3 regions of the Variovorax sp. LjRoot290 genome follow, and region 3 is predicted to be linked to each of the others. Evidence: predicted binding sites of a transcription regulator. Region 3 holds the regulator's gene; each other region holds the start of a gene.
The links. The regulator sigma-54, encoded in region 3, starts transcription at its own class of promoters, with help from an activator protein. The targets are predictions, from matches to a motif close to TGGCANGNAANCTGCTTT.
Positions count from the first base shown of each region.

Region 1: a site for sigma-54 is predicted at 1,980-1,997, ahead of ACSQ9A_RS10510 (circularly permuted type 2 ATP-grasp protein). Genes of this name have one in related genera too.
Region 2: a site for sigma-54 is predicted at 2,495-2,512, ahead of ACSQ9A_RS05110 (MSMEG_0572/Sll0783 family nitrogen starvation response protein). Genes of this name have one in related genera too.

Region 1 covers NZ_CAXURW020000001.1:2,069,447-2,073,424, forward strand. The annotation lists gene ACSQ9A_RS10500 (DUF2126 domain-containing protein) at 1-1,392, opposite strand, end outside; gene ACSQ9A_RS10505 (hypothetical protein) at 1,455-1,616, opposite strand; gene ACSQ9A_RS10510 (circularly permuted type 2 ATP-grasp protein) at 2,025-3,533, shown strand; gene ACSQ9A_RS10515 (alpha-E domain-containing protein) at 3,552-3,978, shown strand, end outside.
Region 2 covers NZ_CAXURW020000001.1:1,008,608-1,012,585, forward strand. The annotation lists gene ACSQ9A_RS05100 (lysophospholipid acyltransferase family protein) at 1-673, shown strand, start outside; gene ACSQ9A_RS05105 (PLP-dependent aminotransferase family protein) at 829-2,220, opposite strand; gene ACSQ9A_RS05110 (MSMEG_0572/Sll0783 family nitrogen starvation response protein) at 2,567-3,049, shown strand; gene ACSQ9A_RS05115 (Nit6803 family nitrilase) at 3,064-3,978, shown strand, end outside.
Region 3 covers NZ_CAXURW020000001.1:5,326,666-5,330,643, reverse strand. The annotation lists gene lptB (LPS export ABC transporter ATP-binding protein) at 1-331, shown strand, start outside; gene ACSQ9A_RS26325 (RNA polymerase factor sigma-54) at 346-1,926, shown strand; gene ACSQ9A_RS26320 (phospholipase D family protein) at 1,929-3,533, shown strand; gene ACSQ9A_RS26315 (hypothetical protein) at 3,540-3,884, opposite strand.

The DNA.
Region 1 (3,978 bases), 3.3 Mb from region 3:
GTTCACCGGCAGCCGGCGCTCGCGCCAGAGGTAGTAGTAGACGTCTTCGTAGCCGGGCTGCACGAAGCGGTCGGTGAGGCCGAGCTTGTGCGCGAGCGCGCTGGTGAAGCGGCGCGCGTCTTCGCTCGTGTAGTGGGTGGGCGTGCGTTCGTCGGCGAAGAGCTCGGGCTTGTGCCACAGCGGCTGGCCGTCGGCGCGCCAGAAGATCGACAGCGCCCAGCGCGGCAGCTGTTCGCCCGGGTACCACTTGCCCTGGCCGAAATGAAGGAAGCCGCCCTGGCCGTATTCGGCGCGCAGCTTGTGCACGAGCTCGGTCGCGTAGCCGCGCTTGGTCGGGCCGAGCGCATCGGTGTTCCATTCGGGCGCGTCGCGGTCGCTGGTGGCGACGTAGGTCGGCTCGCCGCCCATCGTGAGGCGCACGTCGCCGGCATTCAGGCGCGCGTCGACTGCCTCGCCGAGCGCCAGCACCTCGGCCCATTGATCGTCGGTATAGGGCTTGGTCACGCGCGGCGATTCGTGGATGCGCGTGACCTTCATCTCGTGGGCGAATTCGACCTCGGCCTCGTCGACCGCGCCTTCGATCGGCGCCGCACTCGAAGGTGTGGGCGTGCAGGCCAGCGGGATGTGGCCTTCGCCGGCCATCAGGCCCGAGGTGGCGTCGAGCCCGATCCAGCCGGCGCCGGGCAGATAGACCTCGCACCAGGCGTGCAGGTCGGTGAAGTCGACCGTGGTGCCGCTGGGGCCGTCGAGCGCCTTCACGTCGGGCGTGAGCTGGATCAGGTAGCCCGAAACGAAGCGCGCCGCCAGGCCGCAATGGCGCAACAGCTGCACCAGCAGCCAGCCCGAATCGCGGCAGGAACCGGAGGCATTGGCCAGCGTCTGCTCGGGCGTCTGCACGCCGGGCTCCATGCGGATCAGGTAGCCGACGTCCTTCTGCACCTGCTGGTTGAGGCCGACGAGGAAGTCGATGGTGCGCTTCGTCTTGCGGTCGATCTTCTCGAGGTAGGCCGCGACCAGCGGCGTGGCAGGGTCGGCCACGAGGTAGGGCGCGAGTTCCTGCGCCTGCGATTCGGTGTACTTGAAAGGGAAGTTCTCGGCCTGCGGCTCGAGGAAGAAGTCGAAGGGGTTGTAGACCGCCATCTCGACCACGAGGTCGACCGTGACCTTGAACCCGCGCGTCTTCTCGGGGAACACCAGCCGCGCCTGGTAGTTCGCGAACGGGTCCTGCTGCCAGTTGATGAAGTGCTGCTCGGGCTCGACGCGCAACGAATACGAGATCACGTTGCTGCGGCAATGCGGCGCGGGGCGCAGGCGGATCACCTGCGGTCCCAATTGCACCGGGCGGTCGTACTTGTAGTGGGTGACGTGGTGGAGAGCGGCGTGGATGGACATTTTTTCTCGGAACGTCGAGGTTGCCTCGGAGTGAGACGCATACTAGCCCACACGGTTAGCAATTAGCGCGCCACAGAGAGCGTGTAAGGGAGCGATTGCAGCATGTCATCAGGGATCGTTGCGTGACGCCGGGCGGGGAGCCGCGCGGCCTGGCTTTCTTTGCCGCCATGGCCGGCTTGGTGCTGGGCGCTGCGCTGCAGTTGCAGCAGGCGGCGCTGTGGCATGGTGGTGTTTACGCCGGGGTGCTGTTGCCGCGGTCGCCGGCGGGCTGTTGCTGCGGGGATTGCGACGCTCGGCCCTGGCCATGCTGCTGCTCGGCGCGATGGCCGGCGCCGGCCTCGCGGGCTGGCGCGCGACCGCCTATACGGGTGATGCGCTGGCGCCCGCGCTCGAGGGGCGCGACCTGCAGGTGGTGGGCATCGTTTCGCAGATGCCGCAGCGCGGCGATGGCGCCGTGCGCTTTCTCTTCGACCTCGAATCGGCGCGCTGGGCCGGCGGTAACGACCGCGGCATGCCGCGCGTGCCCCCGCGAATGCCAGCGCCGGACCGCGAAACGCTACTGGCACCACGTTGTTCCCTAGAAGCACTGGCCCTGAACTTGCTAAGCTACGCCCAAGGAGATTGGTCGTCCCATGCACAAATTCGACGAGATGTACGAGCAGCTGCCCTACCATGGCGCAGCGGTCCGAAACCACTACAAGCGCTACGACCAATGGCTCGCGAAGCAGCCCGGCGAGGTGATGCGATCGCGGCGCGAGGAGGCGGAAATGATCTTCCGCCGGGTCGGCATCACCTTTGCCGTGTACGGAGCGAAGGACGAGGACGGTTCGGGCACCGAGCGCCTGATCCCCTTCGACCTGCTGCCGCGCATCATTCCCGCGCACGAGTGGGAAAGCATGGAGAAGGGGCTGGTGCAGCGCGTGACCGCGCTCAACCGCTTCATCCACGACGTCTACCACGGGCAGGAGATCGTCAAGGCCGGCGTGGTCCCCTCAGAGCAGATCTTCAACAACGCGCAGTACCGCCCCGAGATGGTGGGCGTGAAGGTGCCCAACGACATCTACTCGCACATCTCCGGCATCGACATCGTGCGCGCGCCGGACGCGGCCGGCAACGGCGAGTACTACGTGCTCGAAGACAACCTGCGGGTTCCCAGCGGCGTGAGCTACATGCTGGAGAACCGCAAGATGATGATGCGGCTCTTCCCCGAGCTGTTCAGCCAGAACCGCGTCGCGCCGGTGGCGCACTATCCCGACCTGCTGCTCGAAACCCTGCGCGCCTCCGCGCCGCCCGCGACCGCCGAGCCCACCGTGGTGGTGCTCACACCCGGCATGTACAACAGCGCCTACTTCGAGCATGCCTTCCTCGCGCAGCAGATGGGCGTGGAGCTGGTCGAAGGGCAGGACCTCTTCGTCAAGGACGACTTCGTCTACATGCGCACCACGCGCGGCCCGCGGCGCGTCGACGTGATCTACCGCCGCGTCGACGACGACTTCCTCGACCCCGAGGTGTTCCGCCCCACGTCGACGCTCGGTTGCGCCGGCCTCATGCGCGCCTACCGCGAGGGCAACGTCGTGATCTGCAATGCGGTCGGCACCGGCGTGGCGGACGACAAGTCGATCTACCCCTACGTGCCGAAGATGATCGAGTTCTACCTCGGCGAGAAGCCGATCCTCAAGAACGTGCCCACCTACATGTGCCGCAACAAGGAGGAACTCGACTACACACTGGCCAACATGAAGGACCTGGTGGTCAAGGAAGTGCACGGCGCCGGCGGCTACGGCATGCTGATCGGCCCGGCGGCGACGCATGCCGAGATCGAGGACTTCAAGAAAGCCGTGCTCGCCAAGCCCGACGGCTACATCGCGCAGCCCACCTTGAGCCTGTCGACCTCGCCCACCTTCGTGGAGGCCGGCATCGCGCCGCGCCACATCGACCTGCGCCCCTTCGTGCTCTCGGGCAAGGAAGTGCAGATGGTGCCCGGCGGCCTCACGCGCGTCGCGCTCAAGGAGGGCTCGCTGGTCGTCAATTCGTCGCAGGGCGGCGGCACCAAGGACACCTGGATTCTCGAAGGGGACCGCCGCACCAAGTCGCGCTCGGAATCGCAGTCGCAATCGCAATCGCAAACCCAAGTGGGTTGATCAGGGGAGCACCACAGCATGTTGTCACGCACTGCCGATCACCTCTACTGGATGTCGCGCTACACCGAGCGGGCCGAAAACACCGCGCGCATGCTCGACGTCAACTACCAGACCTCGCTCTTGCCGCAATCGGCCGAGGTTGCCAAGTACGGCTGGCAGGGCCTGCTCTCCATCAGCGAGCTGCTGCCCTTGTTCAACGAAAAGCACGAGTACATCGTGCCCGACGAGGTGATGGAGTTCATGGTCAAGGACGAGTCCAATCCCTCGTCGATCCTTTCGTGCCTCCGAGCCGCGCGCGAGAACGCGCGGGCCGTGCGCGGCGCGCTCACCACCGAAGCCTGGGAGACGCAGAACACGACCTGGCTCGAGGTCAACCGCATGCTGCGCGCCGGCGAATTCGAGCGCGATCCGGGCCAGTTCTTCGAATGGGTCAAGTTCCGCTCGC
Region 2 (3,978 bases), 4.3 Mb from region 3:
CCGCAGCCAATTCCACAAGCTCTCGCCCGCGGAGCGCGAGCAGCGCGTGCAGCAGTGGGCCGAGCGCATGCTGACCCTGATGGGCATCCGCCTCGTGGTGCAGGGCACGCCGCCGACCCACGGGCCGGTGCTGATGGTGAGCAACCACCTCTCGTGGCTCGACATCCTCGCCATCCACGCGGCGCGCCACGTGCGTTTCGTCTCCAAGGCGAACGTGCAGTACTGGCCGCTGATCGGCACGCTGTCGAACGGTGCCGGCTCTCTGTATATCGAGCGCGAACGCCGCCGCGATGCGCTGCGCGTGGTGCACCACATGACCGAGGCGCTGAAGAACGGCGACCTGATCGCGGTGTTCCCCGAGGGCACCACCAGCGACGGCAGCAGCGTGCTGCCCTTCCACGCCAACCTGCTGCAGGCCGCCATCTCCTCGGGCGCGCCGGTGCAGCCCATCGCGCTGCGTTTTGCCGATGCCACCACCGGCGAAACCAGCCAGGCGCCGCGCTACATCGACGACGACAACCTGGCCAGCTCGCTGTGGCAGGTGCTGAAGGCGCCGCCGCTGCTGGCGATCGTGCGCTTCGGCGAGCCCCAGCCTGCCTGGGGCCGCGATCGCCGCGCCTGGGCGCTTTCGCTGCATGCCGACGTGCAGGCGCTGCGCCGCCAGACGCACTGAGCAGCCAGCAAAAAAACAGCGCCCCGTTGGGCGCTGTGCAACGGCGCCGTAGCGCCGGGAGGAGGAACTGAAATGTGCAAGCAGGTTAGCCGTCGCCCCCCTCCCGCCCTGCCGGAGAAGGCAATGCGCGCACGTGGGCGTTGGCCTACAGGGCGCTACATCACCGTGGCGTGCGGATGCAGCGGATGGGCCAGCGTGTCGGCGATCAGGCGCAGCGCGTGGTCGCACGCCTCCCGCGACATCGGCCCGCCGAGGCAGATGCGCACCGCCTCCGGCGGGGTGCCGTCGGTGGAGAAGGCCGCGCTGGCGACCACGCCGACGTTCTGCGTGCGCAGGTAGGAAGCGAACTCGACAGGGCTCCAGGCGGAGGAAAGCGGCAGCCACAGATGGAAGCCCTCGCTCTGCGCGGCGATGCCGTGCGCGCCCAGGTGCCGGCTGGCCAGGGCCTGCCGGACGGTGGACTCGGCGCGGATGGCCTGCAGCATGGCGTCGGCCGTGCCGTCTTCCACCCACAGCGTGGTCAGCGCGTTCGTGATGGGCGATGACATCACGGTGGTCGCGCGCATCGCGCCGGCCAGCCGCTGCGACTGCCGCGCGCCGGGGGAGCGCACGTAGGCGCTGCGCAGGCCCGCGCCCAGGGTCTTCGAGAAGCCGGTGATGTAGTAGGTCAGTTCCGGCGCCAGGGTGGCGATGGCGGGCGGCACCTGCCGCGGCAGCATCGCGTAGGCGTCGTCCTCGATGATCGGAATGGCGTAGCGCAGCGCGATGTCGGCCAGCGCCTCGCGGCGTGCGCGCGACATGGTGGCCGTGGTCGGGTTGTTGAGCGTGGGGTTGCAGTACAGCGCCTTCGGTCGCAGCGTCTTGCAGGCATGCTCGAAGGACTCGCCCATCGGCCCCTCCTCGTCGAGCGGCAGGGCATGCAGCTGGATGCCGAGCTGGGTCGCGATCGCCTTCACGCCGGGGTAGGTCAGCGCTTCCACGCAGATCAGCTCGCCCGGTCGCGCGAGCTGCGAGAACAGCGCGGTGAGCACGCTGTGGATGCCGGGGCACACGAGGATCTGGTCCAGCCGGCAATCGGGAACGCGGGGCCGGATCCACTGCATGCCGGCTTCGCGGTCGCGCGCCGTGCCGCCGAAGTCCTGATAGCGCAGCAGTTCGTACATGCCGGCTTCGGCCATGACGCGGCCGGCGCTCTCGCTCATTCGTTCCAGCAGCGCCGCATCCTGCGGCTCGGGCGGCAGGTTCATCGTCATTTCGGCGCCGCCACCGCCGCGCAGTGGAAGGCTCGGGCTGCCGCCGCGGATGAAGGTGCCGGTGCCCGAGCGCGAATCGATCAGCCCGCGCTTGCGCGCCTCTGCATAGCCGCGTGCAACGGTCGTGTAGTTGAGATGCAGATCGGCCGCCAGGTCGCGCAGCGTGGGCAGCTTGTCGCGCGCGATCAGGCGGCCGGTGCGGATGTCGTCGGCGATCAGGTCGGCCAGCAGCAGGTAGGCCGGCTTGTTGCTGCTCTCCAGGCGCTTTTGCCATTGCTGGGTGGTCTTGCTCATGGGGTGGTTGATCGCATGGGTTGATTGCATGGGCGCAGCACATTCGACGCATGAAGCGTGCCGGGCTTCTCTGGCCCGGATGCATTGATCGCGTGCATGCAGGTCCATTGATCGGGTGCATTGATTGCATGGCGGGTGCCTCAATCGAGTGCAAAAGCGGCCACCTGAACCTCGTCCGGCGGCCCTTTGGCGGGCCTAGGAATTTTTTTGCCGGGCCCCAGGCCGCACCGCTTCTCGTTGATCGCGACTTGATCGCAAACAGGCCGCCGGCCAGTGGCACAGAGCGTGCGAAATCGAAGGGCGCGCAACCCACCGATCAACGTCTTTTCCTCTACCGGAGTACCTCATGCCCAAAGTCCTCAAACCCGCGAACGCCGCCGGCGAACACCTCGTCGACTACGAAGAAAAAGTCTTCGAAGACGTGAAGGCCGAAGCGGGCGAGAAAGCGCTCGTCACCTTCCACACGGTCGCCTTCGAAGGCTCGATCGGCTTCGTCAACCTGCTGCAGGCCACGCGCCTCAAGCGCAAGGGCTTCGAGACTTCCATCCTGCTGTACGGCCCCGGCGTCACGCTGGGCGTGCAGCGCGGCTTTCCGACGCTCGGCGACGAAGCTTTTCCGGGCCACCAGAACTTCAACAAGCAGATCACCAAGTTCATGGAAGAGGGCGGCAAGGTCTACGCCTGCCGCTTCGCGCTGCAGGCGCTGTACGGCCATGGCGAAGGCGCGCTGATCCCGGGCATCACGCCGATCAATCCGCTCGACGTGCTCGACATCATCCTGCTGCATCGCAAGGCCAACGCCTTTATTTTGGACACCTGGACGCTGTGAACCGGGGCGCTGCCATGTCGACACCACGCATCGTCCGGGCCGCTGCGATTCAGATCGCGCCCGATTTCGAGAACCCCGACGGCACAGTCAATAAGGTCCGCGAGGCCATCGACGAAGCCGCGGCCAAAGGCGCGCAGCTCGCGGTCTTCCCCGAGACCTTCGTGCCCTACTACCCGTACTTCTCCTTCGTGCAGCCGCCGGTACAGCAGGGCCCGGCCCATCTGCGGCTGATGGAGCGGGCGGTCGTGGTGCCGGGCCCGGTGACGGACGCGGTGGCCGAACGGGCCAGGGCGCGCGGCGTGGTCGTGGTGCTGGGCGTGAACGAGCGCGACCACGGCAGCCTCTACAACACGCAGCTCGTCTTCGACGCCGACGGCCGCCTTGCGCTCAAGCGCCGCAAGATCACGCCGACATACCACGAACGCATGATCTGGGGCCAGGGCGACGGCGCCGGGCTCAAGGTGGTCGACACGCGGGTCGGCCGCGTCGGCGCGCTGGCCTGCTGGGAGCACTACAACCCGCTGGCGCGCTACAGCCTGATGGCGCAGCACGAAGAGATCCACTGCGCGCAGTTCCCCGGCTCGCTGGTCGGGCCGATCTTCGCGGAGCAGATGGAGGTCACGATCCGCCATCACGCCCTGGAGTCGGGCTGCTTCGTGGTCAATGCCACGGGCTGGTTGGCCGACGAACAGATCCGCGCCGTCACGCCCGACGAAGGCCTGCAGAAGGCGCTGCGCGGCGGCTGCCACACGGCCATTGTCTCGCCCGAAGGCAAGCACCTGGCGCCGCCGCTCACCGAGGGCGAGGGCATGGTGATCGCCGATCTCGACATGGCCTTGATTGCCAAGCGCAAGCGAATGATGGATTCGGTCGGCCACTACGCGCGGCCCGAGCTCCTTAGCCTGGCGCTGAACGACCGCCCCGCCACG
Region 3 (3,978 bases):
TTCGCCGGCGCTGGCGCTGTCGGGTGGCGAGCGCCGCCGCGTCGAGATCGCGCGGGCGCTGGCCACGCAGCCGCGCTTCATCCTGCTGGACGAGCCCTTCGCCGGCATCGACCCGATCGCGGTGATCGAGATCCAGCGGATCATCAGTTTCCTGAAGGAACGCGGCATCGGCGTGCTCATCACCGACCACAACGTGCGCGAGACGCTGGGCATCTGCGATCACGCCTTCATCATCAGCGACGGGCATGTGCTGGCACAAGGCACGCCTTCGGAGATCGTCGACAACGCCGAGGTACGACGCGTGTACCTGGGCGAGCATTTCCGGATGTAGGGGACCGTACTTCGATGAAGCAAGGGCTCTCGCTGCGCGTTTCCCAGCACCTGGCGCTCACGCCGCAGCTGCAGCAGTCGATCCGGCTGCTGCAGCTCTCCACGCTCGAATTGAGCCAGGAAGTGGAGCAGATGCTCGACGAGAACCCGTTCCTCGAACGCACGGCCGAAGAGGCGCCGCGCGAGGAGTTCGGTCTCGAGGCGGCCGATGCGCCGGTGCGCGACGAAGACCGCCAGGCCGAGGGCGAGGCTGACTTCGTCCCCGGCTCGGCCGCGGCGCCGGCCGAGGTGGCGGTCGCCGCCAACGGCGATGCCGAAGCGGCTGCGCCCGCCGACAGCGAACCCGACTGGGAGGGCGACGGTACGGTCGACCTCGCGCCCGACGACAGCGAGTGGGGCGGCGATGCGCCCGCGCGCGCCAACAACCTCGGCGACGACGAGCGCACCGATGCGACCGAGCTCGCGCGCAGCCAGGAATCGCTGCAGTCCTTCTTGCACCGGCAGGCGCTGTCGCTGCGCCTGAACGAGAACGACTGCGCCGCGCTGCGCTTCCTGATCGAATCGCTCAACGACGACGGCTACCTCGAGGATTCGCTGCCGGCGCTGGCCTCGGGCCTCGCGGGCGACGACAACGACCAGTTCGACGAACTGGTGCATCACTTCCAGGTCGCGCTGGGCCTGCTGCAGAGTTTGGAGCCGGCCGGCGTCGGCGCCCGCAGCCTCGGCGAATGCCTGACCATCCAGCTGCGCCAGCTGGCGAGCGCCAAGGAGAGCGAGGAGGAGGCCCAGGTGCGCAAGACCGCCATCGCGATCTGCAAGCAGCCGATGGAGCTGCTCGCGCGGCGCGACTTCAAGCGCCTGGCCACGCTCACGCGCAGCAACGAAGACGAGGTGCGCGCCGCACTGCAGCTGATCGCCAGGCTCGAGCCCAAGCCGGGGCGCCGCTTCGTCGACGTCGAGCGCAACATCGTCGTGCCCGACGTGATCGTCACGCGCATCGGCCACGGCACCAACGCGAAGTTCCGCGTCATGCTCAATCCCGAGGTCATGCCGCGGCTGCGCGTGCACGACATCTATGCCGGCGCGCTCAAGCAGCACAAGGGCGAGGGCAGCCAGGCGCTGTCGCAGCGGCTGCAGGAAGCGCGCTGGTTCATCAAGAACATCCAGCAACGCTTCGACACCATCCTCAGGGTCTCCAACGCGATCGTCGAGCGGCAGAAGAGCTACTTCGTGCACGGCGAGCTCGCGATGCGGCCGCTGGTGCTGCGCGAGATCGCCGACGAGCTGGGCCTGCACGAATCCACCATCAGCCGCGTGACCACCGCCAAGTACATGGCCACGCCCTACGGCACCGTCGAGCTCAAGTACTTCTTCGGCTCGGCGCTCGGCACCGAAACCGGCGGCAACGCCTCCAGCACCGCGGTGCGCGCGCTGATCAAGCAGTTCGTGAGCGCCGAGGACGTGAGGAAGCCGCTGTCCGACAGCCAGGTGTCCGAGATGCTCAAGGAGCAGGGCATCGAGTGCGCGCGCCGCACGGTGGCCAAGTACCGCGAGGCGCTGCGCATCGCGCCTGCGAACCTGCGCAAGGCACTCTAGCGATGAGTCGCCGTCCGAGTCCGCTACCAAGCTGGATTCGCCTCGGCCTGGCCTTGATGGCGGTGCTTCTTCTCGCCAGCGGCTGCGCGATGCTGCCGGCCGAATTCGAGCGCACGCCGTCCAAGGCGATGCCCTTGTCCACCGGCACCGTGCTGGGCCGCATCGCCAAGGCCTCGCAGCCGGATGCGGACCTCAGCGGCTTCCGGCTCATGCCCAGCGGCGACTTCGCGCTCAACACGCGGCTCGAGCTCGCGCGCCGCGCCGAGCGCACGCTCGACGTCCAGTACTACCAGATCGACAACGACGAGACCGGCCGCTACCTGCTGCGCACGCTGCGCGACGCGGCCCAGCGCGGCGTGCGCGTGCGGCTCCTGATGGACGATCTCTACACTGCGGGCGAGGACGAGCTGCTGCTCGCGCTGGCCGCCACGCCCAACCTCGAGCTGCGGCTCTTCAACCCGTTTCCGGCCGGGCGCGGCAGCATGCTCAGGCGCTTCTCGGCCTCGCTTTTCGACTTCAGCCGCGTCAACCGGCGCATGCACAACAAGCTCTTCATCGCCGACGGCGCGATGGCGGTAGCCGGCGGGCGCAACATCGGCAACCCGTACTTCACGCAGACGGCCGGCGCGAACTTCATCGACCTCGACACCTTCGTCGCCGGCGCCCTGATCCCGCGCCTTTCCAGCCTGTTCGACCTGTACTGGAACAGCGAGCACGTACGGCCGATCGAAACCGTGGTCGCGCCCACGCTCGCGCGGGAGGAACGACAGCGGCGCTTCGAGGAGCTGACTGCCCCGGCCACCACCCCGGCACCACGTCCGCCGGCGCCCAACGACCTGCTGGGCTACAGCCCGATCGTCGAGAACCTCAACGCCGGCAAGCTCGACCTCATCTGGACCACCGCCGAGGCGTATGCCGATTCGCCCGAGCGCGTGATCGGCAAACAGGTCACTTACGGCGGCGTGCCGCTGCTCGACGTCGACAGCGTGCGCTACAACGTGGTCGAGCAGATGCGGCGCGGGCGTTCCGACGTGACGCTGGTGTCGCCCTACCTGATCCCCGGCAAGGAGGGGCTGGAGGTGCTGCGCGAGATCCGCCGGCGCGGCATGAAGATCAGCGTGGTCACCAACTCGCTGGCCGCCACCGACGAGCCCGTGGTCCACACCGGCTACCGCCGCTACCGGGCCGACATGCTGCGGCTCGGCGCCGAGATCCACGAGCTGAGCTCGGTGCGCACGCGGCGCAGCGTGCGCCTGGGCCTGTTCGGCACGCAGATCGGACGCCTGCACGCCAAGTCGGCCGTGATCGACGGGCGCACGCTCTTCGTCGGCTCGATGAATTTCGACCCGCGCTCGGAAGTGCACAACACCGAGATCGGCCTCTTCATCTTCAGCCGCGAGATGGCGCAGCAGGTGCTGAAGCTGGTCGAGGTGCTCAAGCAGCAGGGCGCCTACAAGGTGCGCTTCGCGCCCGGCACCGAGAAAATGGAATGGGTGAGCGAGGAGGCCGGCGTCGAACAGGTGCTCACCAGCGAGCCCGATGCGGGCTTCTGGGACCACCTGATGCTTGAGCTGCTGGCGCCGCTGGCGCCGGAGAGCCTGCTCTAGACCTCATCAGTAGCGATAACGGTCATAACGGTCATAACGGTCATGGCGGTAGTGATGGCGATCACCGTGCCGGTACTCGTCGCGGTATTCATGGCGGTAGAAGTGCCGCGGCGGCGGGCGGTGGTAGTCATACACGGGAGCCGGACGGTAGTGCCGCGGCGGCGTGTCGTAGTAGACCGGCGCCGGGGCATAGTGGACCGGGCTGGCAATGCCGACGGCGACCCCTGGCACATGGATGCCCACCGACACGGCCAGGTCCCTGGCGCTGGCGGACGTGGCGCCCAGCACGGCTGCGGCGGAGAAGGCGCCGGCGGCGATCCACTTGAAGAAACGGGTGTGCGCGATGTTCATGAAGAAACTCCTGAAGGCATGAAGTGCCGTTGGGGTCATTGCACCCGGCCCGCGTAAAGCAGGACCCGCCTTCTCCGTGAAGCTTGTTGCTGAA